Regions from separate parts of the Streptosporangium sp. NPDC049046 genome, predicted to be linked through region 3. Evidence: riboswitches for the same ligand, from Rfam matches in the RefSeq annotation. Region 3 holds a riboswitch; each other region holds the start of a gene.
The links. A riboswitch is a leader RNA that binds a small molecule or an ion and turns the genes downstream of it on or off. The one in region 3 is predicted to bind cyclic di-AMP.

Region 1: linked by a shared signal. The riboswitch ahead of AB0B96_RS06980 (CHAP domain-containing protein) and the one ahead of AB0B96_RS01870 (C40 family peptidase) in region 3 are both predicted to bind cyclic di-AMP.
Region 2: linked by a shared signal. The riboswitch ahead of AB0B96_RS18470 (hypothetical protein) and the one ahead of AB0B96_RS01870 (C40 family peptidase) in region 3 are both predicted to bind cyclic di-AMP.
Region 4: linked by a shared signal. The riboswitch ahead of AB0B96_RS17360 (hypothetical protein) and the one ahead of AB0B96_RS01870 (C40 family peptidase) in region 3 are both predicted to bind cyclic di-AMP.

Annotation. Positions count from the first base shown of each region.
Region 1 is NZ_JBEZEZ010000004.1:125,945-133,737, reverse strand. Features, by position in the region: gene AB0B96_RS06995 (carbohydrate ABC transporter permease) at 1-108, opposite strand, end outside; gene AB0B96_RS06990 (sugar ABC transporter permease) at 183-1,160, opposite strand; gene AB0B96_RS06985 (extracellular solute-binding protein) at 1,244-2,593, opposite strand; gene AB0B96_RS06980 (CHAP domain-containing protein) at 3,024-3,719, opposite strand; cyclic di-AMP (ydaO/yuaA leader) riboswitch at 3,738-3,876, opposite strand; gene AB0B96_RS06975 (hypothetical protein) at 4,605-5,645, shown strand; gene AB0B96_RS06970 (DUF6716 putative glycosyltransferase) at 5,737-6,945, shown strand; gene AB0B96_RS06965 (polysialyltransferase family glycosyltransferase) at 7,036-7,793, opposite strand, start outside.
Region 2 is NZ_JBEZEZ010000011.1:260,666-268,458, reverse strand. Features, by position in the region: gene AB0B96_RS18500 (choice-of-anchor I family protein) at 1-466, opposite strand, end outside; gene AB0B96_RS18495 (TIGR03086 family metal-binding protein) at 678-1,247, shown strand; gene AB0B96_RS18490 (hypothetical protein) at 1,266-1,397, opposite strand; gene AB0B96_RS18485 (metal-dependent phosphohydrolase) at 1,596-2,192, shown strand; gene AB0B96_RS18480 (DeoR/GlpR family DNA-binding transcription regulator) at 2,277-3,077, shown strand; gene galT (galactose-1-phosphate uridylyltransferase) at 3,074-4,153, shown strand; cyclic di-AMP (ydaO/yuaA leader) riboswitch at 4,226-4,362, shown strand; gene AB0B96_RS18470 (hypothetical protein) at 4,366-5,340, shown strand; gene AB0B96_RS18465 (hypothetical protein) at 5,909-6,166, opposite strand; gene AB0B96_RS18460 (hypothetical protein) at 6,691-7,209, shown strand; partial or broken gene AB0B96_RS18455 (IS5/IS1182 family transposase) at 7,694-7,780, shown strand.
Region 3 is NZ_JBEZEZ010000001.1:446,190-453,982, reverse strand. Features, by position in the region: gene AB0B96_RS01895 (phosphotransferase family protein) at 1-308, opposite strand, end outside; gene AB0B96_RS01890 (NYN domain-containing protein) at 487-1,809, shown strand; gene AB0B96_RS01885 (hypothetical protein) at 1,910-2,542, shown strand; gene AB0B96_RS01880 (NlpC/P60 family protein) at 2,886-3,803, shown strand; gene AB0B96_RS01875 (class I SAM-dependent methyltransferase) at 4,037-4,735, shown strand; cyclic di-AMP (ydaO/yuaA leader) riboswitch at 5,075-5,234, shown strand; gene AB0B96_RS01870 (C40 family peptidase) at 5,317-5,901, shown strand; gene AB0B96_RS01865 (hypothetical protein) at 6,191-7,039, shown strand; gene AB0B96_RS01860 (M48 family metallopeptidase) at 7,036-7,793, shown strand, end outside.
Region 4 is NZ_JBEZEZ010000011.1:25,550-33,342, forward strand. Features, by position in the region: gene AB0B96_RS17340 (DUF427 domain-containing protein) at 1-325, opposite strand, end outside; gene AB0B96_RS17345 (antibiotic biosynthesis monooxygenase family protein) at 427-711, opposite strand; gene AB0B96_RS17350 (hypothetical protein) at 1,001-1,318, shown strand; gene AB0B96_RS17355 (DUF4253 domain-containing protein) at 1,667-2,413, shown strand; cyclic di-AMP (ydaO/yuaA leader) riboswitch at 2,783-2,932, shown strand; gene AB0B96_RS17360 (hypothetical protein) at 3,183-3,998, shown strand; gene AB0B96_RS17365 (hypothetical protein) at 4,182-4,553, opposite strand; gene AB0B96_RS17370 (roadblock/LC7 domain-containing protein) at 4,566-4,946, opposite strand; gene AB0B96_RS17375 (hypothetical protein) at 5,005-5,898, opposite strand; gene AB0B96_RS17380 (roadblock/LC7 domain-containing protein) at 5,903-6,349, opposite strand; gene AB0B96_RS17385 (DUF4032 domain-containing protein) at 6,436-7,647, opposite strand; gene AB0B96_RS17390 (class II aldolase/adducin family protein) at 7,711-7,793, opposite strand, start outside.

The DNA of each region.
Region 1 (7,793 bases), on a different contig from region 3:
CTCCTCGTTGGTCCGGGTGGCCATGATGAACATGTAGTAGATGGGGAACGCCGACAGCACGAGGGCGAAGGCCAGGACGACCTTCGTCAGCGGGCCCGCGTCCCAGATGCGGTTTCGCGCGGCCGACTGGCCCGAGGGGCGTCGGGAGTGCTGCGCGGGGGGCCGCCGGAGCTGGGTGGCCGTCACTTGGAACCCCCGATACGGCGGGTGAAGGAGTAGTTGATGAGTGTCCCGATGAGGATCAGTGCGAACAGCAGCCACGAGGCCGCGGCGGCGTAGCCGAAGTCGAAGTCGCGGAACGCCTCCTTGACGATGAACATCGCCACGGTCTGGTACTGGCCGGTGGCGCCACCGCTCATCGTCGGGTTGCCGTCGAACATGACCGGCTCGGTGAACAGCGTCAGGCCGCCGATGGTGGAGATGAAGACGACGAAGATGATCGTCGGGCGGAGCATCGGGATGGTGATCTGCCAGAACTGCCGCCTGGGCGTGGCGCCGTCGATGGCGGCGGCCTCGTAGAGGTCCTTGGGGATGGTCTGCATGGCGGCGAGCAGGATGATCGAGTTGTAGCCGGTCCAGCGCCAGTCGATCATCGTGGAGATCGCGATCCACGCGGACCACTTCTCGTTCTGCCAGTTGATCGCGTCGACCCCGAAGAAGCTCAGGAACCAGTTGATCATGCCGTAGTCGCGCCCGTAGAGCTGGGTGAAGACGACGGCGACGGCGACGACGGAGGTGATCAGCGGCAGCAGTACGCCGAGGCGGAAGAAGAGCCGTCCCCGGATGCGCTTGTTGAGCGCGTTGGCCAGCAGGAGGGCCAGGACGAGCTGCGGGATCGTCGACATGACGAACATGCCGAGGGTGTTGATCACCGCGTTCCAGAAGGCCTCGTCGGTGATCAGCTCGATGTAGTTGTCGAGGCCGACGAGAGTCTTGTCTCCGGCGAGCTCCCAGTCGTGCAGGGAGACCCAGAGGGTGTAGCCGAGGGGGAAGACGCCGAAGACGGCGAAAAGCAGGAAGTACGGGGATACGAGGAAGTAGGGGGTCGCCCGGAGGTCGAAGCGAGACCACCCACCGCCCTGCTTCGGTCCGCGGCGCCCGCCGGACCGGCGGGGGCCGGGCCGTGGCGGCGCGGCCGGGGAGTCGACGTGCAGTGTCATCGGTCAGAGCCTTTCAGCGGGGGCAGGCGACCGGCCCGGCTGCGGGATCGCCACAGCCGGGCCGATGCGGGGCGGTACGGGGATCAGCCCGCTGCCTTGACGCCGGCCTCAAGGAACTTGGTCCAGGCCTGGTCGTAGGGGACCGAACCCTGGTCCATGCCCTCGAGGACCTTCTCCACCGCGGTCTTGACCTGGGCGTGCTTCTCGCCGAGGAAGACGGGCAGCAGGTCCTTGACCGAGGCACCGAAGATCTGGCCGGTCGGCGCGTCGTTGAAGAACGGGTTCTTCAGGTCGGCGACCGCCGGGTCCTGCTGGGCGGGGATGGAGCTCGGGAAGGCCGCGGCCTCCTGGAAGGCCATGACGTGGCCCTCCTTGCCGGTGAGGTAGTTCAGAACCTCGGCGGCCTCCTTGGGGTGCTTGCTCTGCTTGGGAACCGCGAGGTAGGAGCCACCCCAGTTGCCCGCGCCGCCGGGCACGGCCGCGACGTCCCACTTGCCCTTGTTGTCGTCACCGGCCGCACCGGAGACCACGCCGAGCATCCAGGCAGGGCAGCCCATGGTCGCGAAGGCGCCCTTCTTGATCGCGGCGTTCCACGGCGGGGTGAACGAGGCGAGCTTGGCGGTCAGACCGGCCTCGCTGAAGTCCTTCACCGTGTCGAAGGAGGTCTTGATGGCCGGGTTGCTCTCGATGATGAGCTGGTTGTTCTTGTCGAAGTAGGCGACGTTGCCGTTCTTCGGCGCCTCCTGCGACAGGATCACGTTGTAGAGCGTGTTCGGGCCGTCGAGGAACTTGGGATCGGTCTTGCCGGGGTTGGCGGCCTTGAACTTCTCACCGATCGCCTTGAAGGCGTTCCAGTCCGGCCAGAGCTTGCCGACCTCCTCGCGGTCGGTGGGCAGGCCCGCCTTCTCGAACAGGTCCTTGCGGTAGCACATGGTCATGCCACCGATGTCGGTGCCCAGGGCGAAGAGCTTGTTGTCGGCGTTGATGCCGTTGTCCCACTTCGCTGCGGGGAAGTCGGCCTTACGGCTGTCCAGCCCGTACTCGGCGAGGTCGGTGAAGAACTGCGGGCGGGCCTTCATGAGACCCATCGCGCCCTCGTCCAGGGCGATGATGTCGGCCGCGCCGCTGCCCGCCTGCAGGCGCTGGAGCAGTTGCGGAAGATAGACGTCCTCGAAACGGTCGGTCAGGTTCTGGTACTTGACCTGGATGTTCGGGTTCGCCGCGTTCCACGTCTCCACGGCCTTGTCGTAGCCGAAGTTCTCACCGCCACCGAAGGTGTGCACGGTGATGGTTACCGGCTCGGCCGGGGCGGAGGAACCGCCCTCCGCGGCGGGTGCCGCCGGCTCGCTGGAGCTACATGACGTGATGGCCAGGGCGGTGGCCGCCATGACCGCGACGGCGGCGAGCTTGCCGTGTCGCTTGTTGTTCAACATTCCGGACCCCTCTCAGGTGGTCGCCCGAACTTCATTGGGAGGCGACATCGCGGACCGGTCCCCGACAAACGCGGTCGTCGCGACGAGATCGTTCCTCAATGTGCTTTTGGGAGCGCTCCCACGAAGAGTGGACGATGGGCAACCAGGACGTCAATATGCCGAAACTCAACCGTTACATCCAGCCGCTTTAGGTGGGACTTTTGGTGTGAAAAGTCGACATACCTCCCACAAGGGTGATTGGGAGCGCTCCCATCTCACGGGCATACCAGTTGGGGCATTTCGTGGCCGTGCGGGGCTCGCGGAGGGGAGAGAGAGGGGCGGGCGGGGTGGAATATGGAATATCGTCAGGGGCACCGCTCGAACGAGCGGTGCCCCTGGGAGTGTGATGACCGGTCCGCGTTCACCGGCGGGGGGCCGGGGCGGCCGGAGGTCAGTCCGAGTAGACCGGGTAGCCGTAACCGACGACCTGGGAGACGGGCCTGACGCGCTCCTCGACGGCGCCGTTGCCGGTGTTGCCCTCGATCGTGGTGATCGTGCCGTTCCCGTTGTCCTTCTTCACGAAGCCGACGTGGTCGATGCCCTCGATGCTCTTGCCGCCGGCCCAGTCGAAGTAGACGACGGCGCCGGGAGTGGGGGCGGTGCCCCAGTGTCCGTTGTTCTTGAACCACTTGGCGTGGGCGACGGTGTAGGCGTCCCAGCCCATCGTGGGGCGGATGCCGGCCGTCTCGCCGACCCAGGAGACGAACATCGCGCACCAGGGGGCGTTGGCGTACTCGTACACGCTCTTGCCGCCGTCGCGGGCCATGGTCTCCTTGGCGCGAGGGCTCGAAACGTACCAGGACTGGAACTTGGTTCCACCACCCTGGGCGTTCTCGCGGACACCGATCTGCTTGGAAGCGATGTCCAGGATCTGTGCGGCGGAGACCTTGGGAAGGCCCTCGGCGATGACCTGCAGGGAGGTCTTCGCGGCCCCGGCGTCCTGCGCGCGGGTGTCGGCGGGCGGTGCGTTCACGACGCCGTGGCCGTCGGCCAGAGCCGCGCCGGTGGTGCCCGTCGCGAGGACGGCGCAGGCGCCCAGGACGGCGCAGACGGCGCGGGGGGTGGAGGTGAGGCGATGCTTGGTCATGCGGGGGTTCGACTCCTTGCTTCGCTTCCATACCGCCTACCGGGTTAGCTGACGGGTTCGGGCTGGGAAGTGCCCTACGACGCATGAGTGCGTTGATTCACCCCAGGAACGTGGTTCCCCGGTTCCGCAGACTTCGCGGATTCGGCGGCCGTGCTCACCGACGGCGGAAGGTTCCGCCGGGTGGAGCGCGGTCGGGCAATGTGACGGCAATGCACAGATCTGTATAGACCTAGACAATTGCCATGAACAGGACGAACGTACGACAACCCGGCAGACGATTACAAGTGGGACACATTGCTCTGACTTGGTAATACGTCCCAAATGAAGGGGTACGGCGGGGTGCCGCCTGGCGAGGGAGGGGGGAGTCGATCACGCCCCTCCGGCGCCGGGCGCACCTTCCTCCGGGGGTGGAGGGGCGTCCGGGATCCCCCGCGTTCACGGCGATCCGGGTTTTCCCGACCCGCCCGAGAGGTGTCGGCCAGGGTGTGCTACCGCGCGTGGGGAGCCCTTCCGCCGAAGATCATATAATCACCATTTTTTAGAACAAGTATTCGATGGTAAAAAGTATGCGGATGGTAGGAGTTCTCCCATGGAAGTGCCGGAGAGCGCACACGGGGCCCGGCGGCTCACGACCATGCCCGAGGAGGTTCTCGCGGCCTCCAGGTGATCGGGGTCCACGGCCGGCGCCTCCCCGCCCGGCCCGCGACGATGAATCGTCGTGGCCCCGCCGACGCCGGCCCGCCCGACGGACATCCGGTCGTATCCGATCTCGGACGGTGGCGGCGGAGAGGTAAAGACCAGAGAGATCATCTGCAATCTCGCGTGGTCGGTTGTTCACCCGCAGTTCCCTGCTCCTTAAGGCCACCGGGTTAGGTTGTGCCAGTCGTGAACGGGTCATCGCCCGGCGTGGAGGACGGTCGAGACCACGCGCGGGAGCAGGATTCGACCATCGCCTGGGTGGAGTCCCCGCTGCAGATGCTCTGCGCGGTGGAGGCCCACCATGCCGGGCTGCTCGGCGCCCGCAGCCATCTCGTCCCCCGGGCGAAACTCCGCCCGCTGGCCGTGACAGGCCGCGAACTCGGCCGCCTCACCCTGCCGAGAGGGCTTGAGCTCACCCCGGCGCGCCCGGACATGCCCCGGCCGCGCCGGGGGGAGACCTGGGCGGTGGGCGACGCCTTCTCCGGCAAGGTCCAGTTCCGCTGGCTCACCGCGTCCCCCGGCCGGATCGTGATCGTCGACGACGGGCTCGCCACCATCAGGCTCCTGGAACTGCTCACCGGCAGGACGGGAACGCCCCTGCTGAGGGCGAGGGGGAAGGCGGGGAGGCTCAGGACCGTCCTCGCCACGGCGGCCGGGCTCAGGCTGCGCGCCGCCGCCCGCGCGGGGCGGTTGTCGATCTTCACCGCGCTGCCGGTGCCCTCCGACCTGGCGAAGGCCGTACGTGCCAGGGGAGTCGAGCTGGTCACCCACGACTTCGCCTGGTTGCGGTCCCAGCCGCTGCGAAGGCCCCGCCCCGCCGAGCGCACCGTCGTCCTCGGCACCTCGCTGGTCCGCAACGGCCTGATCCACCGCGAACGCTACTTCGGCTGGCTGGCCGGGCTCGGATCGGCCGAGCCGGTGGCCTACTTCCCGCACCGCCGCGAGGACCCCGGCGACCTGGCCCGGGTCGGGGAGCAGCCGGGAATCACCGTCTACGACGGCGGGATCCCCGCCGAGATGACCCTGCGCGGCCTGGCCGCCGAGCAGCGGGTGCTGAGCCTGCCGTCCACCGCGGTCACCTCCCTGCGGGTCCTGCTCTCGGCCCGGGGGGTCGCCGTGGAGACGGTGGACGTTCCCGACGAGTGGTGGACGGCCGAGGCGGCGCCGTCACTGCGCTCCCACCTGTCGAGGTTCGCCCATCACGACACGGGAGTCACCGGGTCATGACCCGACGGCCGAGGCCGGGCGGGCTCGCCGCTCGCGCCACGCACACCGTGCCCGTACACGAAACCGGGGAATTCCCCGCCGGAGGTTTTCTTTGAAGGTCCTGGCCGTGGCCGACTCCGACTCCTACCTGAAGTGGGCGGCCTGCCTGCTGCGGGACCTGCCCGCAGGCTGTGAGTCGGAACTGGTGGTCGTCCGCACCCCCATCACCCCTTCGCCGGCGCAGATCCACGCCGCCGTGGCGGGCTCGGCGGCAGACCCGCCGGTGCTGTCGGCCCGCGCGCTGCGCCGGGCCGCCGAACGATTCAGACCCGACGTGGTGCTCGTCGCCTGTACGGGACCGGTGGTGGACGTGCTGACCGCAGACGTGCTGACCGGGCTGCGGCCCCGGCCGGTGTTCGTCTCGGGGCTGCCGGGCATCTCCGTCCCCGCCACCGAGAAGGCGTGGCTGTTCCGCAGCGGATGCGACCTGTTCGTGCTGCACAGCGGCCGGGAGGTCGAGGAGTTCTCCGAGATCGGCGCCAGACTGGGCGGGGGCGGCCAGATCGGGCTGGCCAGGTTGCCGTTCCTGCGCGGTGACGCGGAGATCGCCGCCACCGGGCCGCGCGACCGGGTGGTGTTCGCCACCCAGGCCAAGGTGCCCAAACGCAGGGAGGAGCGCGAACGCGTCCTGCTCGCCCTGGCCGAGCTGGCCGGAAGGCGGCCCGACCTGGACGTCGTCGTCAAGCTTCGGGCCCTGGACACCGAGCGTCAGACCCACAACGAGCGCTACCACTACCAGCGCCTGTGGCAGTCGCTCGCCGAGGAGGGCCGGGTGCGCGCCGAGGCCGTGCGCTTCGCGGTGGGGCCCATGCACGAGCACCTGGCCCACGCGGTGGGCTTCGTCACCGTCAGCTCGACCGCCGCGCTGGAGGCGATCGCCCAGAAGGTACCGCTCCTGGTGCTGTCGGACTTCGGGGTCGGCGCCGAGATGATCAATCTGGTCTTCGAGGACAGCGGCCTGCTCGGCACCCTCGACGACCTCTCCGCCGGGCGCTTCCTGCACCCGGACGACGCCTGGTGCAAGGTCAACTACTTCCACCCCGGTGGCGAGAGCGACTGGGTGTCGCGGATGGTCTCTCTGGTGGGAAAGGCTCGCTCCGGCCGCCTCGCCCCGGCGATGTCCCTGCTCGAAGGTCCCGAGTACGCCACCGCCCGCCGCCGCGCCCGCATGCGCGTGGAGGTGCCGCCGAACATGCTGCGCGTCGGCTACCGCGCCAAGCGCCGGATGCGCCGCTACCTCAAGGGGTTCGGCCGACTCTAGAGCACCGGTCGGGGTAAGGGCCGGGCGATGTCCGGCCACCGGGTAAAACCGCGGTTCGCAACGGATCGGCCTGGCCGCGTCCCATGTCGATCAACGCTCCTGCGCGGTTACCCGACCGTCTCCCTGGGGGAGCGCCTTCGACAGGCGGTCGCGGAGCCTGCCCAGCGGGCTTCGCTCCCTGGGGGCGGCGGCCGGGGGAGCGGTGATCAGATCCAGGGCGCCGAGACGCTGGCGCTTGAAGTAGCGGGCGGTGCCGTGCGCCTCCAGGTAGGCGGTGGCGCTCTCGCGAAGCCCCGGATACACCTCGGCCCGCATGCAGTAGCCGACCGCGCTCACCAGGGCGGGAAGATCCACCGGCGGCGGTTCCTCCAGCGAGCCGTCCGCCGACAGGCGCGGCAGCAGGGCGTCGGCGATGGTGGCCGGGATCCGGTTGCTGTTCTCGTACGGGGTGAGCCGCTCCAGGACCGATTCGACGCCCGACGTCGCCACCGGGAGCCCGAAGTACCGGCTCGCGGTGATCAGGGCGGTGGAGAAACAGCCGACCACGAGCTCGGGCCTCAGCCCGGCGAAGCACGACTCGGCGGGTACGGTCTCCGCCACCACGTCGAGCTCGACGCCCAGCTCGGCGCCCGTCTCGCGCAGCCGCTGGGCATGCCTGCGCCCGGCGGCCGGGTGGGGCTTGAACAGCACACCGCGAAATCCCCGGGCGACGAGGCCGCACAGCATGTCGGCGTGCAGTCGCGCCTCCTCCTCGGGGGTGATGATGCCGAGGGCGGACAGGTACTGTCCGAGAATCATCGCCCGACCCGAACGCGCGTCCCCGGTCTCCCCGCCGACCTTCCCGATCA
Region 2 (7,793 bases), on a different contig from region 3:
CCACGACCACCCGGGTCCCGTCCGGAGTGAAGGTCAGCATGTCGGGCAGCGCCCCCACGGTCACCTGCCTGAGCTTCTTCCCGCTCGCGGCGTCGAAGAAGGCGACGGTGCCCGGGTCGGTCTTGACCGCGGCCTGCTGGGCCACGGCGACCAGGCCGCGGCGCACCGCGACGCTGTTGGCTCCGGGGGTGGCCAGGGTGGCGACCTTGCGCGGCTTGCGCGGGTCGCGGATGTCGAGCACGTCGACGGTACCGGCCTGCGCGTTCACCACGAAGACCCTGCGGGTGGAGGCATCGTACGCGGTGATCTCCGAGGCCCCGGCGGTTCCGGCGGTGTGACGGCCGAGGAAGGTCAGTGTGATGCCCCGGTGGCCGGATTCGGCGGTGGCCGGAACCGCGGAGAGGGGCAGGAGGAGCAGGCCGGTGACCGCCGCGGCGGTCGCCCTGGTGAAAGTCATGGTGCGCATGAGATGAAGTTTCGCAAAATATCGTGACTTACTGCTGACGTCGATCTGACCGTGGAATGAAGTCCCCCGGTCAGGTGTGCACCCTACGGAATTCCTTGGGCACCTCGGGCATGCCGGTCATGTCCGTTGACGCGATGACTACTGGCTGTTCAGGGGTTACGGTCAAGATGAGAGCCGGGAGGAGACCCGGGAGGGCATCGGGAGGGGCATGATGACCATCGACGTACCCGAGGCTTACCACCGCGCACTGGACGACTTCGGCGCTCTTGTCCACCGGATCGGCCCCGAGCAGTGGGAGAACCCGACCCCGTGCGTCGACTGGGACGTGCGTGCTCTCGTCAACCACGTGGTCGGCGAGAACCTGTGGGCTCCCGTGCTGCTGGCCGGGGGGACCTCCGCGGACGTCGGCGACGCCTTCGACGGAGACCTGCTGGGCGACGATCCCATCAAGGCCTTCGACACCTCGGCCGTACCCGCCATCCAGGCGGCGACAGGCGTTCACGCCCTCGGCCGCCTCGTCCACCTGCCGTTCGGCGACGTGTCCGGCCGGGAGTACATCACCGAACTGTTCGCCGACGCGCTCATCCACACGTGGGACCTGGCCCGCGCCATCGGTGCCGACGAGCGTCTCGATCCCGAGTTGGTCGAGGCCTGCGCCACCTGGTTCAGCGACGCCGAGCCCGGCTACCGGCAGGCCGCGGCCACCGGGGAGCACCCGCAGCCTCACTCGGGCACCGACCCGCAGACCCTGCTGCTCGCCTCCTGGGGCCGCCGCGCCTGACCATCGGAGCGCGTGCCGTCAGCCCGCCGCCGGCCGCCGGCCGTGGTTGGCCCTGCGCTTCTTGCGCGCCCTGGCCTTGCGTGCTCGTCTGCCCATGCCGACCACCCCTTCGCCGAGGTTCCTCCGGATCCGTACGGGACTCGATCTCACTCGCCCAGACCTTCACATTCCTCCTGGAATGTCCGTCGCACAAGGCCTGGACGGCGATCCGTCCGGCTCCGGCGGACCGTATTTCCCCGGCGTTTCCCCCGTCTTGACGTTCCCCACCCGTTGGATGGACGCGTGACCGGGCTCCTCACCCGTCAGGCCGGACTACCGGCTCCGTCACCGGACTCTAGGCTCCGTCACATGAGCGAGAAGCTGATGGCCCGCTGGCGATCCCTCGCCGGCGCGGGGGCCGACCCCCTCGGCCGCGAACTGATCACCCGGTACGACGAGCCGCACCGCAGGTATCACACGACCGCCCATCTGGAGGCGGTGCTCACCCATGTCGACGCCCTCGCCGACCACGCGGGGCGCCCGGACCTGGTACGGATGGCGGCCTGGTTCCACGACGCCGTCTACGACCCGCGGCGCGCGGACAACGAGGAGCGGAGCGCGAGGCTGGCCGAGCGCGCGCTGCCGGAGCTGGGGGTGCCCGCGGAGGATGTGGCGACGGTCGCCCGGCTGGTCAGGATGACCGTCACGCACGCACCCGCGTCCGGCGACGCGGACGGGGCCGTGCTGTCCGACGCGGACCTGGCGATCCTGGGCTCCTCCCCCGACGTCTACGCCGCCTACGCGGCGGCCGTGCGCGAGGAGTACGGCTTCGTCCCCGACGACGTGTTCAGGGCAGGAAGGGCCGCGGTGCTGCGCTCGCTGCTCGATCTTCCGGTGATCTTCCACGTCGCCGATCTGGAGGGGGCGGCGAGGGCGAACATCGCGGCGGAGCTTGATCGACTGTGAGCGGCCGGCCAGCACAATCCAACAACCTCCCCCACCTGGTCGTGGTATTTTGGTGGAATCTGATGGATTAAGGGGAGTGAGGCGATGCTCGCCCAGCAGCGACAGCAGGCGATCCTGGAAAGGGTGCGCGGCAGCGGCGGGGTCAGGGTCGCCGATCTCGTCCGGGAGCTTGGCGTGTCCGACATGACGATCCGGCGCGACCTCGAGGTGCTCTCCGAGCGCGGCCTGGTGGAGAAGGTCCACGGTGGCGCCACCGCCGCCGGGCCCGGCTCGACCGAAGAGCCGGGTTTCGCCGCCAAGTCGGTGCGCCAGCAGGCGGAGAAGGAGACGATCGCCCGGCACGCCGCCCGGCTCGTCCGGCCGGCCACCGCCGTCGCGCTCTCCGCGGGCACCACGACCTGGACGCTCGCCCACCACCTCGTCGACGTGCCCGAGCTGACCGTGATCACCAACTCGATCCGGGTCGCCGACGTCTTCCACCGCTCCCCCAGGGCCGACCAGACGGTCGTGCTGACCGGCGGGGTCCGCACCCCCTCCGACGCGCTGGTCGGTCCGGTCGCGGTCTCGGCGATCCGCGGCCTGCACGTCGACACCCTCTTCCTCGGCGTGCACGGTATGAGCACCCGCGCCGGGTTCACCACCCCCAACCTGCTCGAGGCCGAGACCAACCGCGAACTGGTCGCCTCCGCGCACCGCCTGGTGGTGCTCGCCGACCACACCAAGTGGGGCACGGTCGGCATCAGCACGATCGCCGAGCTGGCCGAGGCCCACATCGTGGTCACCGACTCCGGCATGACCGAGAAGGCCCGCGAGGAGCTCGCCGCCTCGGTGGGCGAGATGATCATCACCGACCCCCAGCGCGAGAGCGAGATCGCCGGCCGATGAAGCGTACGATCACCCACCTGGCCGACGGCCGGGAGCTTTTCTACTTCGACCGGCGCGACGACGCCGACCGCACGGCACCCGACCGGCGCGACCTGCCGCCCCGTCCCGCCGCCTCCGAGCTGCGCTACGACCCGCTCACCGAGGAGTGGATCGCGGTGGCCGGGCACCGCCAGGGCCGCACCTTCCTTCCCCCCGCCAACGAGTGCCCGCTCTGTCCCTCGACTCCGGGCAATCTCACCGAGGTCCCCTCCTCCGACTACGAGGTGGTGGTCTTCGAGAACCGGTTCCCCTCGTTCTCCGCCCAGCCGGGCGACCACCGGCCGATCGGAGGGTTGAGCGAGGTCCGTCCGGGGGTCGGCAGGTGCGAGGTGGTCTGCTTCACCTCCGAGCACGACTCCGCGTTCTCGCGGCTCTCCCCCGAGCGGGTCGAACTGGTCATGGAGGCCTGGGTCGACCGTACGGCGGAGCTGTCGGCGACGCCCGGCGTGGAGCAGGTCTTCTGCTTCGAGAACCGGGGGGCGGAGATCGGCATCACCCTGGCCCACCCGCACGGCCAGATCTACGCGTACCCCTACGTGACCCCGCGCACCAGGCTCACCCTCGGGGCGGCCGAGCGCCACAGGGAGCGGACGGGCGGCAACCTGTTCGCCGACGTCCTGGCCGCGGAGCGTGCGGCCGAGATCCGGGTGGTGGGCTCGAACGAGCACTGGACGGCCTTCGTCCCCGCCGCGGCGCGCTGGCCCGTGGAGGTCCACCTCTACCCGCACCGCAGGGTCCCCGACCTGGTCGCGCTGGACGCCGGGGAACGCGCGGCGTTCGGCCCCCTCTACACCGACGTGCTCCGCCGCCTCGACGGGATCTTCGGCGTGCCCATGCCGTACGTCGCGGCCTGGCACCAGGCACCGGTCTCCACCGGCCGCGATCTGTCGTACGCGCACATGGAGCTGTTCAGCATCCGCCGCGCGCCGGACAAGCTGAAATACCTCGCCGGGTCGGAGTCGGCGATGGGCGCCTTCGTGAACGACGTGTCGCCCGAGGCGACAGCACAACTGCTGCGCTCTGTTGTCACGAACTGATTACCGCTTGGTCTCGTCTTGAGGTCGCATGACCTGCTGTTTACCACTACTATCCTTCCCACATCGGCTGTAAACGCTGATTTGCCTAATCCCGGGCACCTTGCCCGGGAGCCGGGGAACCACCGCACCTGGGGTGAAACCACTTCGGTGGAAGGGCTTCCTCCAGCCCGAACCCGTCAGCTAACCCGGTAGGCGTAAGGAGAGGAGAGTGCGTGGCGGCCCCGTCCCCCACGTTCCGTCGGCGTGCGTCTCTGGCCCTCTGCCTGAGCTCGATCGTCGTGTTCACCATCGGCGCCCCCACCGCCGGAAGCGCGGACCCCAAGCCCACCGAGGCCAAGCTCCGCGCCGAGCTGGCCAAGCTCGGCAAGCAGGTCGACAAGCTGATCGAGACCTACGCGGCCACCCGCGAGTCGCTCAAGATGGCGCAGAAGGCCGAGATCGTCGCCAAGCAGAACCTGGAAAAGGCCGAGAAGACCTACGTCGAGGCCAAGCGGGAGGTCGACTCCATCGTCCAGTTGCGCTACCAGAGCAGCGGCGGAGGGCTGCCCGCGCTGATGTTCTCCGGCGACATGGGCGCCGCCGCGGTGATGGAGCAGCTCACCGCCCAGCAGGCCGCCCACCTGGAGGGCTTCGTCAACAGCATCGACCGCAGGAAGCGGGCGGCCGAGACGGCCGCCAGGCTCACCGACGAGATCGGCGACGAGGCCAAGGAGGTGCAGGCGCAGCGAGAGAAGGCCGAGAAGCTGATCCGCGACATGAAGAACAAGCTCGACCGGCTCGCCCCCACCGGTTCCGGCCGTCGCGCCGACGGCAGCTGGGCGCCGCAACTGCCCACCGGCCCCGACAACATCACCGACCGCACCCGGATCATGCGCGACGCCGTCATGAGGCGCTTCAACCTGCCGTACTCGGTCGGCTGCTACCGGGCCGTCAACGACGGCGGCGAGCATCCTCTGGGCCGCGCCTGCGACTTCATGATGAGCGCCGGTGGCGCGATGCCCACGGCCGCCAACCTCGCGCTCGGCGACGAGATCGCCGCCTGGGCCATCAAGAACAAGGCCAAGCTCGGCGTGAAGTACGTGATCTGGCGCCAGCGCATCAACCACGGCTCCGGCTGGAGGTTCATGTCGAACCGAGGCGGCATCACGGCCAACCACTTCGACCATCCGCACATCTCGATGTACTGAACCACCAGACTTCTGCCCTGCGGTGATCTTGTCGCAAGGTCCTCTCAGGACGCTTCGCGGACTTCCCGCTTCATGATCTTCGGTTGGCGCGCGATAGAGCGTAGGGCGGCGGAGTCCTGCACGGACGCGCAGGACGGGTTCCCCTGGACGAGCAGGTCCTGAGTCCGACCAGTTGATCGAGTGACGGATGGGAGGTGGCCCGGTTGCGCCCGTAGGTCACCCGGCGCGGCAGGGGGGCGACCAACGAAGACAGATTGGAGGCCGGCTTTTCGCATCCGGCACCACCCGGTCACCCAGCGGTTCCCGAGCCGGACGACGCCCTCGCCGGATCCATCGGTCCCGGGCCCAGGCACTTGCGGCAGGCGAACCTTCCCTCGTCCAAAGCCGCACCGCTGCGGCTTCTTGTGATGAGAACTCATCCACCGGAGGCTCCGCGTCTTTCTCTCCGGCCTTCGGCGAGTTCTCCCGAAAGGCCCGAAACGCCACGGGCGGCGTACCGGATATCCGCAACTGCCCGAATTATTTCTCTGAGATCACCTCATCATCGAGGCGCATAACCATTGGTTATTCAATCCTTACGGAAAGAGCCTTTGCTGTTATTGATGGCCGGGGCGATCAGCGCATTCCCGTCGAAGCCATTCGTATAGAACGCTTTGATCTTGATTAGCGTTACCCTCGTCCGAGCGTGGTTCCTGAAGTAGCCCACCGCCCGCACGTCTGCCGGGTGTCGGAACGCATACGTGTTGGAGCTTTCATGAAATCCGGTGCCGGTGTGAGCATGGGTCTTGATCCGAACCATCTTGACGTCGGGAGGCACGACCGTCACGGGTTCGGAAAGAAACGATCGGTCACCTTCCAGGTCGCCGGCTCGCAGTGGCCCGCTTGAGCCTGTTGCAGGACCGGGCGCGGGTTCAGCCGAGATCAGGTTCCACTGGTCGATCCAGGCACGGGCCCGACCATGTCCGCACCGTCATCACCTGGCGCGCAGGACCCGGCAGGATCCAGCGCCCGTATGCCGACCATATTCTCTGAATATACCAAGGTCGTATAGATTTCGGTCGGCGCAAAACTCGAAAAACGCTTGAAGGGAAGGGAATTGTAGCGACCAGCAAGCAGAAGAGGATCGCAGGCGTCGTGTCCGTTCTCGGCGTTTCGGCTGACGTCGTTATCGGGGCAGCGCCGAAATGCGGATGTGCGAGGGCCACGTGCTCAGCGCCCGCGCAGCCAGCCGGCTCCATCTTCACCCGGCTCGACGCTCACCCTTCGGCCTGACCACGCTTCTCGAAAGTACCTGCCGACCGGTCAGATGATCGTTTGTCCAGAAACGCCTTGCATGGTGAAGGAGAACCAGTGCGACCCCTTACGCGATTCCGGCTTCCCACGATCGGAGTGGCTCTCACCGCCGCCCTCGGAGCCGGGCTGCTCGTGGCACCCGCCGCACACGCCGCACCCAACCAAAAAATCAGCTACGTCAAGCGAGTCAAGCCGGTCCAGTCCGTGATCACCTATGTCGCGATCAAGGACCACCGTGGCCGGAATTACCCGATCAAGGTGACCACCACCTGGGCCTACAAGTCCTCCAAGTCCGCGCAGCTGCGGTCCATCGTGATCCGCGAGAACGGCTTCCCCAAGGGCGGGTGCATCTTTCCGGACCTTTACTTCGCGAACGCGAACAACTGGGAGGCCCAGCGGGGTAGATACGGCAAAATCTGCGACGGCGGCTCCAAGGCGTATTCGGTCATGAGAACGGTCAAAGTGCGCGGCGGCAGCAACTTCGGGCAGCTCTGGATCCGGACTCCCAACCCGAGCCACCCTGGCTGCTGCGGAGCGCGGCAGTACACCATCCAGTACAACCTCGCGAAGCGCTGAGCCTCCTCAGCCCGACCTTTTCCGAGTACGGCGAGAGCCGCGATCGGGAGCAGCATGGTCAGAGCACCGGAGAGCGCCGGCCCTCCGGTGCTCCCGGCCGGCTCGATCAGCGGCCCGCCCGCGGCCGGCGTCGAGCCGGTCGTCCAGAACGCGACGACCTGCTGCTCCTCATGCGCCTGGCCACCCGGCTTTGCTTGGCTGAACGGGTGCAGCGTCCTCACCTGATGACGCTGCGGACCTTGGAGGCTCCTTATCGAACGGCCTGCCTTCGGTGTGCGCGTCGGTCACGCCCTGAAGGCTTGCCGGATGCTCCAGTGCATCCGCCAGGTGCAGCGGATAGTTGATGTGGCGGGCCGGCGCGACCGCCTCACGCGCGGGGGGAGACAGGCGCGCGGTTCCTCAGCCATCTGATCGCCCAATGGCCGCACGACGAGCATGAGACGGCACGGGGGCCCGGTTGCTGGAGGAGACGCAGGTCAAGGACGACTCGATCGGTCAGGTCGAGTGGACCGTCAGCATCGATTCCACCATCGCCCGCGCCCACCAGCACGCCGCCGGAGCCCGTAAAAAGGGGACGACGGCGG
Region 3 (7,793 bases):
CGCATGACCTCGTACTGCCTGCCGAGGTCGTAGCCGGGGAAGACCGGGACGGCCTCGTCCGCCGGGGCCATCCGTGCGACGCACGGAAGGTCGTACCCGCCCTCGGCCGAGGTCCAGGAGGCGTCGAAGAACAGGGTCTCGCTGGACATGCCGTTGTTCAGGGGACGGGAAAGCGGAGAGATCGTGACCGGGCCTCCCACCCTCAGGGAGAGCCACGACCTCATCCGCTCGCGTAACTCCCCGAGGTCGCGGGTCGAGGTCCGTATCTTCTCGCTCCGCCGGTCGTGCTCGTTCGTCGGCTCATGCATCGCGCTCTCCCGGGTGGCGTACGTCACAAGGTGATCCGCACAGTCGTAACCCAGCAGCAAGCGCTTGTCCATAAAGCGTTCACGGCCTCGTCGATCACCGGCCCACGTACGGTCAGGTCGGGGTCACGGTGCGGTAGCCGTACCCTTGACGTGAAGACCGATCCGAGTAGGGGCCGTGATGAGTTCAGCCGGAGAGGGCCTGTCTCGTCCGTTACCCGAGCAGGTTCGCTTACACGTCGTGGAGCTGGCCGCCCAGATCCTCGGTTCGATGCCCGCGGCCTCGGTGCCACTGCCGCTGAAGGGGATCGCCAGGTTCGATCCCCGCAAGAGGGCCAGGCTGGGCGGCGCCCCGATCGCCGCGCAGCTGGAGGTCGACAAGAAGTTCCGTGAGCTGGTCGCGGAGACGCTGACCGCGGGCTGGCCCGAGCTGGTCGCGAGCCTGGCCGAGGGCACGGTCCCGCCGGCGGCCGAGCCCGTCATGGTGGCCGCCGCCGCATACCTGACCAGGCCGCCGGGCTGGGCGGACATGGTGGAGGCGGCCCGCGCCGAGCTGGAGAGGTCGGCCGTCGCGGCCGAGGGCTCCGCCCAGGAGCAGACGGTCTCCCGGCTGCGCGAGCAGCTGGCCGCCCAGAAGACCGCGGCCAAGGAGGAGTCCGAGCGGCTGCGCGAGCAGCTCAAGACCTCACGTTCGGAGGTCTCCGACCTGCGCCGCAGGCTGCACGAGGCCCGCGAGCGGACCAAGGCGGCCGAGGCGCGTGCCGCCGCGGCCCAGGAGGTGGCCGACGAGGCCAAGGCCGCCGCGCTCTCGGCGGGCAGCACCGTGGAGAGCGAGCTGCGCCGCCTGCGCGAGCGGCTCGCCGACGCCGAGCGGCAGCTGGAGTCGACGCGCAGGGCCGCGCGCGAGGGCCGCAGCGTGGAGGACACCAAGGTCCGGATGCTGCTCGACGCCCTGCAGGACGCCGCCGCCGGGCTGCGCAGGGAGCTCGCCCTGCCCTCGGGCATCCACCGTCCCGCCGACTCGGTCGCCTCGGTGGCGCCGGGCAGGCAGGGGGTCCAGGCGGTTCCCGCGCGGGCGCTCGCCGACGACGACCCCGCCCTGCTCGACCAGTTGCTCGCGCTGCCGCAGATCCATCTGATCGTCGACGGCTACAACGTGACCAAGGCCGGTTACGGAACGTTCACCCTGGCCGACCAGCGAAGCCGCCTTCTCACCGGTCTCGGCGCGCTCTACGCGCAGACCCGCACCGAGCTGACCTGCGTCTTCGACGGCGCCGAGCTGAACGGGCCGGTCCCGGTGTCGGCACCCAGGGGGGTGCGCGTGCTGTTCAGCGCCCCGAACCAGATCGCCGACGACCTGATCCGCCAGCTGGTCCGCGCCGAGCCCGCGGGACGCGCGATCGCGGTGGTCTCCTCGGATCGCGAGGTGGCCGAGTCGGTGCGCAGGATGGGCGCGAGGCCGGTGCCCTCGGTGCTTCTTCTCAGACGTCTGGGCCGCGCGTAAACCTTTTGAGGTCGTGGGGCATCGGATCACCCAGGAGGCTCGATTCGTTGACTTTCTCCCCACGGCTGAAGGCGGGGGTCTCCGTGCTGAAAGGGTCCAGATGAAGAAGATCATAACGCTCGCCCTCGCCGTCCTGGCCGCAGGGGCGACCGTCACCACCCCCGCGACGGCCGAGGCGGCCGCCATTCCCAGGGGTTTCCTGCTGTACGAGAAGGACGCGGCCAAGAAGGACAACGATCCCGAGACCAACTGGACGGTCGGCAACTCGGCGAAGGCCAGGCTCGCCGTCAACCCGTGCGACAGGCGCACACTGGCCGCGACCGGCCGCGTGGCCGCCCGGACGGTGACCTTCACCGGCGTGCCGGACTTCATGAAGGTCGAGCAGGTGATCCTGTACGGCTCACGGGCCTCGGCCGCCTCGGCCGTCGCCCAGGTGCGTGCCGCCCTGGTCAAGTGCGCGGCCAGGACCGACTCCGGCGCGAGTTACCGCTACGCCTCCTCGCGCCTGACCGGGCTCGGTGACGAGGCGCTGAGGATCTCCGGCCAGGTCTACTACGGCAGGAAGGCAGGGGTGGGCGGTGACCGGAGCGTGCTGGTCAGGAAGGGCAACGCCGTCCTGGTCTATCTCTGGGCGGGGGAGTACGACAAGCCGGGGAAGGGGGACTGGAGCGTCCAGTTGCGCGACGCCAGGAGGATGACCGCCAAGATCTGCGACATCGCCGCCTGCGGGTAGTGCGACCGGAGTACCGGCGGGGGTGCTTCCCGCGGCCGGGACACCACCTGTTCCCAGAGGGCGCTTCCCGCGGTGCCCCCCTGCGGCCGAGGTACCGCTCCTGACAGGGCCGTCTCCCGCGGCCGACGACGCCCTCCGGGGAGAAAACCGTCGGCCGCGGGTAAAGCGGTCACCTGCGAACAAGGAGCAAACCCGGTGAAAAGGTGAGTCAACCATTACTTCTTCTGTACTATTCGCCGCAGGTCTGGTGCAGTCGGGAGGCGTTGACGTGGCCGTGGCGGGTTTGCCGGTTGGACTGATTCGGATACCGGTGGCGGTAGGGCTCGCTCTCGCGTTGTTGACGATGCCGGTGAGCGGAGCGTCCGCCCAGCTGAGGCCGACCCCCGCCGAGGCGAAGAAGAAGCTGGAGAAGCTCAACGAGCAGGCCGACCAGATCGTCGAGAAGTACAACCAGGCCTCGGAGAAGTGGAAGCGGGCCAGGAAGAAGTACGGCGATCTGAACGCCGATCTGACCCGCCAGAACAAGCAGGTCGCCGGGCTGCGCAAGGAGCTCGTCTCGATGGCCGTCAGCAGCTACCAGGTCGGGTCGATCAACGGCTGGGAAGGCATGATCTACCAGTCCGACCCCGGTGCCCTGCTGAGCGGCCTGGCGGCCGCCGACCAGATGTCCACCTCCCGCGCCCAGTCGCTGAACGCCTTCGACGAGGCCACCAAGGCGCTGCGGATCGGCCGGGACGAGGCGAAGAAGGCCCTGGTCGACGCCGACAAGACGCGGGACGAGCTGGCCGAGGAGAAGGCCAAGGCCGAAAAGATGGTGAGGGCACAGACGAAGCTCCTGCGCGAGCTCAACGCCTTCAAGGTGGGCAACCCGCAGAGCACCGGGGTCCAGTACACCGGCTCAGCCTCGGGCAACGCCCGCGCCGCCCTGCAGTTCGCCTTCGCCCAGATCGGCAAGCCCTACCGGTACGGCGGCACGGGTCCCAGCGGCTGGGACTGCTCCGGTCTGGTCCAGAGCGCCTGGCGCAACGGGGGAGTCTCCCTTCCCCGGACGACCTGGGAGCAGTGGAGCTGGGGTGCGAGCCGCAAGGTCTCCCTGAGCGACCTCCAGCCCGGCGACCTCATCTTCAGCGAGGGCCTCGGCCACGTCAGCATGTACGCGGGCAACGGCCAGATCGTGCACGCCCCGCAGACGGGCGACGTCGTCAAGACCGTTCCGCTGTCGTCCTACGGCCGTCGCATCGTCGGAGCCGTCCGCCCCTGAGCGTTGCCCCCGCAGCGTTGCCCTGCAGCGTTGTCAGTGGCCGTCAGTGGCCGCCATGGCTCCCCGGTGGCGCCCGGTGCCCCAGGCGGTCCCCCGGTGCTCCCCTGTGGCTCAGCGGCCCCACGGCGGCTCCGTCCGCAGTGGCCTGCGAGGCGACGGCGCGGCTCCCGGCCGGGTGAGGTGCCGGGAAAAACCGGATGTGCCGGGCGCGGTGCTGCTGCGAGCATCGGAACATGATCAAACCATGGATACCCGACGAGCTCGCGTACGCCGGACCTGAGCACCTCGACGCCGCGTTCGTCGCCGGGTTCGACCGGAAGCAGGGCAGGCCCGACCCCGAAGAGGACCTCGCCGTGCTCGCGAGGCACGGCGTGGGGGAGAGCGCGACGGTGGTGGAGTTCGGCGCGGGGACCGGACAGTTCGCCCTGGCCGCGGCGCGGCGGTTCTCGCGGGTGGTGGCGGTGGACGTCTCCCCGGCGATGCACGACTTCCTGGCCGCCCGTGCCGCCGAGAACGGGCTCTCCGCCGTCGAGTGCGTGCGGGCGGGCTTCCTGTCCTACGAGCACACCGGGCCGCCCGCCGACGCGGTCTACACCCGCCACGCACTCCATCAGCTCCCCGACCTCTGGAAGGCCGTCGCGCTCGACCGCGTCGCGCGGATCGTACGGCCGGGGGGCGTCCTGCGCCTGCGTGACCTGATCTTCGACTTCCGGCCGGACGAGGCCGACGCCGTGTTCGGCCGCTGGCTCGACGGCGCGGCGGACGACCCCGCGCTCGGCTACACGCGCGAGGACTACGCCGAGCATCTGCGCACCGAGTACAGCACCTTCAGATGGCTGCTCGAACCGATGCTGGACGCCGCCGGCTTCGAGATCGTCGAGGCGGACTTCCAGCAGTCGATCTACGGGGCCTACACCTGTGTCAGGCGCTGAGAGCGTCCGGCCGACCGTCCGGGAACGGTCCATCATCAGTGGATCGCGATGAGTGTGACGAACATTACGAAACCGTGATTTGCCGGGCGTGATGCGAAGGATGTGACGAGGGTCATATCTCATTAGCATAAATGGCCATTAAGCAGGGATAACAGGAAGATCAAGAAGGGTGTCGGCTCTCCCGGATTTGGGGAATGCTTTGCCGAACGTTGGGGATCGGGGTAACTTCTGGCGTCGCGACGTGCAAGCCACGCCGTCGCGGCGAATGTCGGTCTTCGGGCCGGTTCCCTTATAAGAATCCAGCCGGCCGCCGTGCCCCCACCCGGGGGTGGAGATCATTACGGCGGCCCGCCGAATCCATGCAGCCAGGAGGCATGGAACCGGGGACCCAAAAGGCCCAGCACGCTGCGGCCAGGGGTGAATCGGCATGTTTATGCCGTAGGGCATCTTCCAAGCCCGAATCCGTCAGCTAACCCGGTAGGCATCAGTGGAAGCCCCAAGGAGAAATCCTGTCCAGCACCCTGCACAACCCTCGTCTGTCGCGCCTTTTCCGCCTTTCCCTCGGCGGTATCGCCCTCACGTTGACCGCCTCAGCCGGAGCGGTCACCCTCGGGCCCACGGCGGCGCAGGCGGCGGACGGTCCTCCCGAGATCCTGGTCAACAGTGCGGCCGGCGTCTCTGAGAAGACCGAAAGCACCACCAAGACCGTCACTCAGGCCTCGGCCACAGCCACGGCGAAGGCCAAGGCCACGGCGAAGGCCAAGGTGAAGGCCAAGGCCAAGATGAGCAAGGCGGCACGACAGAAGGTACGGGCCGGTAAGGCGGTCTCGACGGCCAAGAAGCAGATCGGCACCCCTTACCGCTGGGGAGCCTCCGGGCCCGGAGCGTTCGACTGCTCGGGGCTCGTCCGGTACGCCTGGAAGAAGGCGGGTGTGTCCCTCCCCAGGGTCACGCACAGCCAGTACAGGGCGATCAAGAAGAAGGTCTCGTGGAGCAAACTGCGCCCCGGTGACCTGATGTTCTTCAGCGGGAAGGGCCACGTCGGCATGTACGTCGGCAAGGGCAGGATGGTCCACTCGCCGAGCAGTGGCAAGACGGTTCGTGTCGTGAAGCTGGCGGGCTACTACAAGTCCTCCTTCGCCGGAGCGGCACGGCCCGGAGCCTGAGCCCGCGCCCGGGTGGGGGACCCGGGACCGCGTCGAGCGCGGCTCCCGAACTCCGAACCCGAGTGCCGGACCCGAGCACGGCGCCCGAGCGCCGGACCCGAGCACGGTGCCTGAGCACCGCGCCCGAGTACGGGAGCCCGAGCCCGCGTCCGGGCACACGCCGGAGGCGCGTCGAAAGCGCGTGCCGAAAGCACACGCCCGAGCACGGAAAAGCGGCCCCGGCCCTCCACCAGGAGGGCCGGGGCCGCTCCATGCCGGTCGAGATGCCGGTCAAGTACCATCGGCTCGTATGTCCGTCCCGAAAGGGCGCCGCGCCGTGCTCGCCGGGATGCTGGCGCTGATGAGCGCCGGTCCGTTCGCCGGGACGGGCCCCCTCCTGGCCGGAGCCGCCCCGCTCCTCCCGCACGGCCCGTACGACGCCCGGCGCCTCCTCCGGGACCCGGGCGACCTCCGCGACCTGTGGCCGGGTGCCGCCGTCACCGTCACGGGCGAGCACTCCCTCGTGATCGGCCACGGCGTCCCCGACGCCGTCCTGCGGGATCTGGCGGCGAGGGCCGACCGCGCCCGCGCGACGATCGCGGAGATCTGGGGGCCGGTCCCCGCGGTGATCCTCTTTCCCGCCGACGACGCCGAGGCCGCGACGCTCGCCGGAGCCGGCAGCACCCGCGGCCTGGCCGCGATGGCGACCGCGGACCGGGTGATCGTCCTGCCCTCGGGATACGCCAGGCTCACCGAGACCGGCAGGGACGTGGTGATCACCCACGAGCTCGCCCACGTGGCCACCGGCGCGACCCGTGGTGGCCGGGTGCCGATGTGGCTGTCGGAGGGCTTCGCCGACTACGTGGGCTACCGCGACGCCGGGATCGCGGTGCGCACGGCCGCCGCCGAGCTGGCCGCCGAGGTGCGCGCGGGCGTCCTGCCCGAGCGTCTGCCGGGACCGGCCGACTTCGCCCCCGGTGCGCCGAGGCTCGCGCAGGCGTACGAGGAGGCGTGGCTCGCCTGCCGGTTCGTCGCGGAGCGCTTCGGGGAGAAGGCGCTGGTGAGGCTCTACGGTAGCGATGTCGGGAGCGCGCTCGGCCTGTCGCCGGCCGAGTTCACCGCATCCTGGCGCGACTACCTCGGGAAGGAACTCACGTGACGCTGAGCACGAAGGACGCGCCCTCGGGCGTGCGGTCGGCGGGATGGGCGACGGCCGGCCTGGGGGCGGTCACGCTGGCGGTCGTGGCGTTCACCACGCCCTGGAGCGTGCTGCCCGACGGAGCTCCGCCCGTCACCCCTGATCCGGCCCGCGACTTCACCGCCGAGCAGATCGCCAGGGCCGAGACGTTCGACGCGCTGGTCAGCCTTCCCGGCTACCTGTCGCTCGGCCTGACGCTGGTCGTGGCGGGGGTGCTGATCGCCACCCCGCTGGGCGCGCGGCTCGTCGACCGGCTGCCGGGGCCGTGGTGGCTGCGGACGCTGCTCGGCGTGCTGGCGCTGTCGGTGGCCGTGGCGATCCTGCGCTGGCCCCTGGGGATGTGGTCGGAGGGCTACCTGCGCGACTTCGGGCTGTCCACCCAGGCATGGCCCGCGTGGGCGGCGGACCGGGCCAAGAGCACCGGCATCGGCGCCGGGCTGACCGCGATCATGGTGGTGGCGGTGATCGGCCTGGCGCGACGCTACCGGCGCTGGTGGATCCCCGCGGCGGCCGGGGCGTTCGTCCTGACCGTCGCGGCCTCCTTCGCCTACCCGGTGCTCATCGAACCGGTCTTCAACGACTTCAGGCCGCTGGAGGCCGGGCCACTTCGCGACGACCTGCTCGCGATGGCCGACAGGGACGGCGTGCCGGTCGAGAACGTGCTCGTCGCCGACGCCTCCCGGCGGACCACCGCGCTCAACGCGTACGTCTCCGG
Region 4 (7,793 bases), on a different contig from region 3:
CCTTGATCTCGGCGACGGCCGGATACGGCGACTCGTAGAACCACACCGCGTCCACCGCCTGCTTCCCGTCCACCGTGACGGTGTAGTAACTCGCGTCGCCCTTGAAAGGACAGTAGGAGGCGGTGTCGGTCCGCTCCAGCAGCGAGCGGTCGACGTCGGTGATCGGGATGTACTGCACCGGCGGGTACGCCGCCTCCCGCAGTGTCAACGCGCTCCGCGAGTCGGCGACCACCCGGCCGGCCACCGAGACGACGATCCGGGCCGGGTTCGGCGTGATCGTGATCGGGTGACTGGGGCTGGGCTCCAGGATGGGCTTGTCAGTCATGACGAGAACCCCTTTCTGTCATATCCAGTCTGCCGGACCCCGGACCCTGAACCGCGTCGCCGTCCCCCTCCCCGGTGGATGGGAGATCTGTCGCCTCCCGCTCAGGCGGGGCCGACGCCGGAGATCTGGTAGCGAGACACCTCGGCGTCGCGGATCATCGTCTCCTGGCCGTCGCTCGGCCCGGAACCCCGGAAGGCGTCGAGGGTCTCCTCCGACTCCCAGCGCTCGTAGACGTTGATCCGGCCGGTGTCGAGGAGGTCGGCGCCGAGCGTGAAGTCGAGGCAGCCGGACGCGGCGCGGGCCTGCTCGATCACGCTTACGCATCCCTTGAGGTAGTCGTCACGGGCATCGGGGTCGACACGGATCCAGCCGGAGATAATGATCACGATGGCAGGGTACGGCCCGCCACCGACATTTAGCCTCGCTCATGGACACGCGTGCCCCCTTTTCGCGTTGTCCTGGCCCACCGCGCCCCCTCCTCGTCAGCCGCGTATATAAAGGTGTCCGTCTTCCGCGCCGGTCGCGCATTCCAGACGTCGATCCTTCCGCGCCGGTCGCGCGTCTCGGGCGTCGATCTTTCCGTACGGTTCGCGCATATCAGGTGTCCGCCGGGCACGTAGGATTCGACGGCTGGGCAGGCGACGACGAGGACGACGAGGACGACGAGGACATGGTGTGAGCTTTGATCTCGGAGTCTGGTTCGCGGCCGGACCGATCACCGCGCGGGAGGCCCTTCTTCGATATCTCGCCTGGGACGAGAGCGGAGCCGCGCCCGGTGAGCCGCGCCCGGAGGTGGCGGCCTTCTACGAGGAGTTGACGGCGCTCTTCCCCGACCTGACCGTCGAGAACTACGGCGCCTCACCGTGGTCCGAGCCGCTCACCGTGGGGGAGGACTTCGTGCTGATGAACGCGGTCTTCCCACGGGCGGGGGAGGTGTGCCGCGTGGTCCTGGAGATGACGCGGCGCCACCCTCTGGTGCTCTTCGAGCCCTAGCTCTCCGGCTTCGCGGGCCTGTCCATTACCCCCGAGACTCACGGCGCCCTCGCGGACGTGACGTGCGGCCCCGAACGGCCTCGTTGAGCATTCGTCGGGCGTGGAGGGGTGGCACCCGCTCGGCTTCGTTCCCCTCTGTACCGATAATTTTTGCCTGGACCAGGGCAGAACTGTCCCTCGGGGTGGTTGACAGGCCAAAATTGATCCGTGGTCAGGATCGGATCGGTAGAGATGAGCGATTGCGAGCGTGAGAGACTCCCGCCAGTTCTGGGCCAGTTGTTCGCCGATGGGGGAGAAGGAGCCCACGAAGGCGAGGGGGACGGGGGAGGCAGGGGCAGGAGGCTCTCGGTGGAGTTGCCGCCGGGGGACGTGGTGTGGCCCGACCCCGGTTACGCTCAGCTCGCGGTCCGTCGCCGTCCGGCGTTCTGGCTGAGTGAGGTGACGGTCTCCGGCGAGTACTGGGCCCGGTTGAGGGCTCAGCACGAGCAGTCGGGCCTGTGGCCGGTCCTGCTGGAGGACTCCGTCCAGCCCTGGTCGGCGGGTCAGATCGCCCCCGACACCGCCGCGCAGATCGACAACTACAACGCCGCCGCGTTCATGGCCGAGGTGTGGTCCGACTGGATCGAGAGGGCGACCCTGGACCAGCTCGAAATCCTCGATCCCTACGGTCCCGAGTGTCCGGGCCCGGCGCCGGCGGGAAGGCTCGCCGCCGATCCCGGTGTGGTCGCCGACTGGTACGCCGGGCTGGTGGCCGAGCGCAGGACCCCGCTCGGGCTCGTCGCGGTGGAGCGCGGGGCCGACGCCCTGGCCGTGATGGGCTGGCAGGGCGCCCTGAACCACAACGAGTGGATGGTCCCGCTCGCGGCCGTCGTACGGAGCTGGGAGGAGAGGTTCGGGGTGCGGGTGGTCGGGATGGGTTTCAACACTCTCGACCTCAGCGTCGCCGCGCCTCCGACGACCTCCGAGCACGCCCTGCACGTCGCGGCGGAACACTGGACGTTCTGCCCCGACAGCATCATCCAGGGGGCGGGGACCCTCATCGACTACGCCGAGCAGATCAAGGGCAGGAACGCCTGGTCGTTCTGGTGGGACTGACCGGACGGGGATGACCCGCGGGGTGGGGGAGATCCCGTGCGGGTCTCGGTGAGGGGTCCGCGATGGGCTGCCCCCCGGTGAGGAGGCCCTGTGTGGGTCTTGGGGAAGGACCTCTGTCCCACGAGACGGACTGTCGGCCGCCGGTGGGGAGACCCCGTCCGGGGTGGGGGTTCTCGCGGCGGTTGCCGGGATGGGAGAGGCGTTCTCGCTGGTAGGGCGGGTGTCGACCTGGCGGGGCAATCGATGGGGCTTCCTTGAAGCTTGTAGGTAGATCTTCTGGGTTTTTCATGGTGTTTGCTTTGCTTTGTCCGGTTTGGTGGGTAGTGTCCACTGTTATCGGTTGGCGACCTGCCCTTCACAAGAGGAGGCGGCCGGCCGACGTCGAATCCCGAGGGCCCGCAGGGCTCCGGAGCCGGGGAACCAATTTTCCGGGGTGAATCCGCCGCGAACGCGCGGCGGTAGGGCAACTCCACCGCCCGAACCCGTCAGCTAACCCGGTAGACGAGATGGAGAGGAGATCCCCTCATGGATCACCGCGTCACCACGTCGGTGGACCCCCTGTCGGCACCGACCACCTGAACTTCAACGCCGCCCCCCGTCCCCTCGACCTCGCCGCCGCGCCTGACCGTGGCACCTTCAGGACCGTGCTCCGCGTAGCGATCGGCTGATCCGGCTACGCCACCTTTTCCGATGAGCGCGTCCCCGCCAGTGCACCCCTTCGGTGTTCGCACCTGGCCGCCCCGTTCCCTCGCGAAAGAGCCATTTCTCCATGCACCCCTCCTTTGGTATGCACAAGAACGACCTGAACACGCTCTGTCCGGGCGAGCGATCCCCGTACAGGAACACCTCCTTCGGGCGCGGCCTCGCCGCGGCCCTCACCGCCGCGAGCCTCCTCGTCTCCGGCGGTGTCGCCCTGGCGCTCCCCGCCTCCGCGGCCCCCGCCGCCACCCGCCTCGCGAACGACCCGGCGGCCGGCGCGCCCGCCGGTACCGAGGCCGTTCTGCTCCAGGGCGCGACCACGGCCTCCTACTTCTGGGACGACTCCTCTGGCCGGGCCGGTGACACCGGACTTCCCGCCAGCGGCAAGCCGATGCAGAAGGGCATGATCGCCAGCCCGAGCTGGCCCCTGTTCACCGAGGGATACATCCTCTACAAGGGCAAGAAGGCGAAGTTCTTCGTCGGCGACCGCGGCCCGGGTAACCCCTCCAACCAGGGCATCATGATCGACATCGACGCCAAGACCTTCGCCGACCTGACCGGCGGCACGTTCAACGCCGGCACGCTCGGCGTGGACGGCAACGGTGGCATGGGCCACATCGACATCCAGTACGTCGTCACCAAGTGGGGCGGCGGCACGGGGATCAAGAACCACCCGGTCGCGTTCTCCACCGGCGCGTGGAACCGCAGGGACACCAGCCCGGCCCAGCCGCCGACGACCGTCTTCGCGATGGCGAGGAAGCTGGGCATCGGCCTGCAGACCCAGCTGGTGAGCGCCGAGGCGCGACCCTGGCTCGGCAAGCCCAAGGTCATGGTCGAGCACGTCTCCGAGTACGTTCCCGACGGCGTGGCCGCAGAGAAGAACTGACCCCTACGGTGTGGCGGCCGGGAAGAACCGGCCCCCGTCACCGTCCCCGAGGGGGTAGCGGCAGGGAAGAGCCGACCTCGTCACCGTCCCCGGCGGCACGGACGCCGGGAAGAACCGCCCCCGAGAGGCGTGGAGGGTTCCGGTGCGGCCCGCGCCTGCCGGGACGCGGGCCGCACCAAAGGATCAGACTTCGAGCTTCTCCTCGATGCCACGCAGGTTGTGCCGGGCGAGCGCGAGGTTGGCCCGGTTCCGGTCGAGGGCCAGGTAGAGGAACAGCCCTTTACCGCTCCGGCCCGCGATAGGGCGGATCACGTGATACTGCGTGCCGAGCGTGATGAGGATGTCCTCGATGCCGTCCTTGATGCCGAGCGACTCCATGGTCCGCATCTTCGCCCTGACGACCTCGGTGTTACCCGCGGCCGCGACCTGGAGGTCGAGGTCCTTGGACCCGCCGAGCGCGCCGAGCGCCATCCCGCTGTTGTAGTCGACGACGACCGCGCCGATGGCACCGTCGATCGCCATCATCTCCTTGAGCGAGATGTCCATGTTGCCCATTACTGTCTCCGATCACTGGGATATCGATGTGCGTGAGCTGACGGCGGCGAGTCGATCCGCCGTTCTGCGGCCCTCCAGCCTGAGCAGTCCGAGATTGGTCCCCGGGCGTGCCAGGACTGTGAGAACGATCTTGGGTCCGGCGGCGTAGAACGCCGCGTAGCCGTTGGTTCCGGAGATGAGCGTCTCCTCGAAGGCGCCCTTGCCGGCGATGCCCGTCATCCGGCGGCTCAGGGCGAGCACCGCGGAGGAGAGCGCGCCCGTCTGCTCGATGTCGTTTCTCAGGTCGCTGGCTATCGTCAGGCCGTCGACACTGCACGCGATGCTCCCGTCCACATCGGGTACGCGTTCTCGCAGCATCGCCATCTCACGGCGTATCTCCTCGCGCAGTTCCACCGGCATCCTCCTTCCGATCAACTTCAGCGTCCGTAGCCTTATCGGCATGTGACCGGGCTCAAGTCATTGCCTCCAATGCGTTCCTGAGCCGGATGAGCAGGTTGACGTCGGCCGGGTCCCCGTTCGCCCTGGGGATCCACTCCGACGTCTCCACGGAGCCCGTCCCGGCCGCCGGGATCTCCGTGGCGCCCTTCGTCCGCCTGGGCAGCGGGTCCGGCACGGCGGGGGCCTCGGCCGGACCGGGCTCCGGGACGCGGAGCAGCCCGGAGGAGGCGAGCTGTCGTACGGCGAGCAGCACCGAGTACGCGGGACGGCCCAGTTTGCGCGCCAGCTCGGCCGGGGTCGCGACGGAGTCGGCGCCGACGAGCACCTCCCACTGGAGCGCGCTCAGCACCACCCGGTGGGCGCCGATGCGCTCCACCGGGACGACCGGGAGCGTGTCCAGCTCCGCGGACGGCCAGATCTGTTCCAACTGCGCCTTCCTCCGCTCGCACTCCCGGAGCAGGCCGGTCGCGTCGAAGTACCACTGCGGTCCGAGCCAGTGCAGCTCCCCCCGCCGGAACCTGGGCCGGTGCCCGGTGGCCCGCAGCAGGAAGTACGCGGCGTCGAGCACCGTGCTGAGCACGCAGAACTCCAGCTCACCCCTGGTGAGCAGGCCCTGGGCGATCAGCCGCTCGCCCCCCGTCGGCTGGGGCTCCCGCGACTCCTGCGGCCCGGGAGGGAGCGCGGGGTCCGGTCGCCGGCGGGTGGTGGCCTGCCTGATCTGCCGTACGGCGTGGGCGGATATGCCGCAGCGGGCACCCAGCAGGTCCTCCAGCCGAGGGGCGGACGCGCTCTCGGCGTAGGTCACCCGGCCGTCGGTGAGGTAGACGACCCCCGCCTTGCCGAGTCGCAGGGATCCGGTGGCGTGGTCGCCGGCGAGCCCGCTGAGGATGTTCTCGACGCTGGGCATGGGCTCACGTGGATATCAGACGGCCGGAAAGGGCCTGGAGGCGGTGGCGGGCCAGTGCCAGGTTCGAGCGTTCCGGATCGAGCCTGACGTAAATGACGAGCGGGCCGTCGAACGGCGTTTCCAGCGGCTTCAGTAAATGGTGTCCGCCGTCCGTGGTCACGATCATGTCGTTGATCCGGACCGTGCCGCCGGGCACGGTGACGGCGAGCCCGTCGAGCGTCGCGCGCAGGGTCTCGCTCAGCCCCGCGGCCGACCTCTCCACGTCGGCATGGCGGCTCGCACCGCCGGCGGCCACCGCGGTTCCGCTGGTCTGATCGATGAGGATCGCGTCCAGGGCCCCGGGGATGGCCATTACCTCGGTGAGGCAGTCTTCGATTCCGAGCACGTGCTCTCCCTTGCCGACGACTTCGAACGTCGCCCGGTCAGCGTAGGGAAAAGCCTCGGAAACCACTCTCTCCGGCTAGGGGTTTGATGGGAGAAGGGGGAGGATTCACCACCCCGAGGGGAAGTTATGCACCCCGGATGGAAATCAACCCTTTAGTCCTCGGCGATGAGTGCCTTTTCGTCCGGCTTGAAAATGAGAATGTTCTTCACATAGGAATTCACCGCGGCGGGCAGGCCGACATCGGTCCCGGCCTCCTCCGACATGTACCAGCGGTGGTCGAGCACCTCGTGGAAGAACTGCGCGGGCTCCAGCTTGCCCCGCATCTGGAGGGGGACGGCCAGCACCGTGGGCTGGAAGACCTCGGCGAGCCAGCGGTGGGCCACGATCGCCTCGTCCTCGTGGCGAAGGCCGTGTGACACGCGGAAGGAGTCGAGGTCGTTGAGGAGGCGTCTGGCCTGGTTCTCCTCCACGTCCAGGCCGGTGAGCCGCAGCAGCCTGCGCTGGTGGTGCCCGGCGTCCACGACCTTGGGCCGGACGATGAGCCGCCCGGTGCCCGCCTTGCGGCGGACCATCATCTCCGCGACGTCGAACCCCAGGGAGTTCAGCCGGCGGATCCGCTGGTCGATCATGTGCCAGTCGACCTCCTCGATGATCTCGTCGGAGGTGAGTTCGCCCCACAGACGGTGGTAGCGGCGGCAGACCGAGTCGGCGACCTGCTCGGGGTCGATGGAGGAGTGCAGCAGCCCGCCCGCCTCCAGGTCGAGCATCTCGCCGAAGATGTTGGTGTGCGCCACCTCGATGTCGTACAGCCGCTGCCCCTCGCTGATCATGGGGTGCAGCTCGCCCGTCTCGGCGTCGACCAGATAGGCGGCGAAGGAGCCCGCGTCCCGGCGGAACAGGACGTTCGACAGCGAGCAGTCGCCCCAGTAGAAGCCGCTGAGGTGCAGTCGTACGAGCAGCACGGCGAGGGCGTCGAGCAGCCGGTTGAGCGTCTCCGGGCGGACCGTCCCCGACATGACCGCGCGGTAGGGCAGCGAGAACTGCAGGTGCTGGGTGATGAGCGCGGAGTCGAGCGGCTCGCCGTCCGCGCCGGTCCGCCCGGTGACCACGGCGACCGGCTCGACGGACGGGGTGTCCATCCGGCTCAGGTCCCACAGCAGGCGATACTCGCGCTTGGCGTAGTACTCGCTGATCTCCTTGATCGCGTACACCTTGCCCGACAGGCGGGCGAAGCGCACCACGTGCCGGGAGATGCCCCGGGGCAGGGAGACCAGGCGGTGCTCGGGCCACTGCTCCAGCGGGACGTCCCAGGGCAGGCGGATGAGGTCCGGATCGCTCGGCGCGCCGGTGAGCTGCAGGGGCATGGGGTCAGTCCTCGCGATGGGTGGTCCGGCGGTGTGCAGGACGGGCAGGTGGTCGCGCCGCGCTCAGTCCTCGCGGCGGGGAAAGGTGGGCGGGTCGAGGGCGCGCCGGACCACCGAGGCGAGCTGCTCCTCGGTGAGCACGCGGG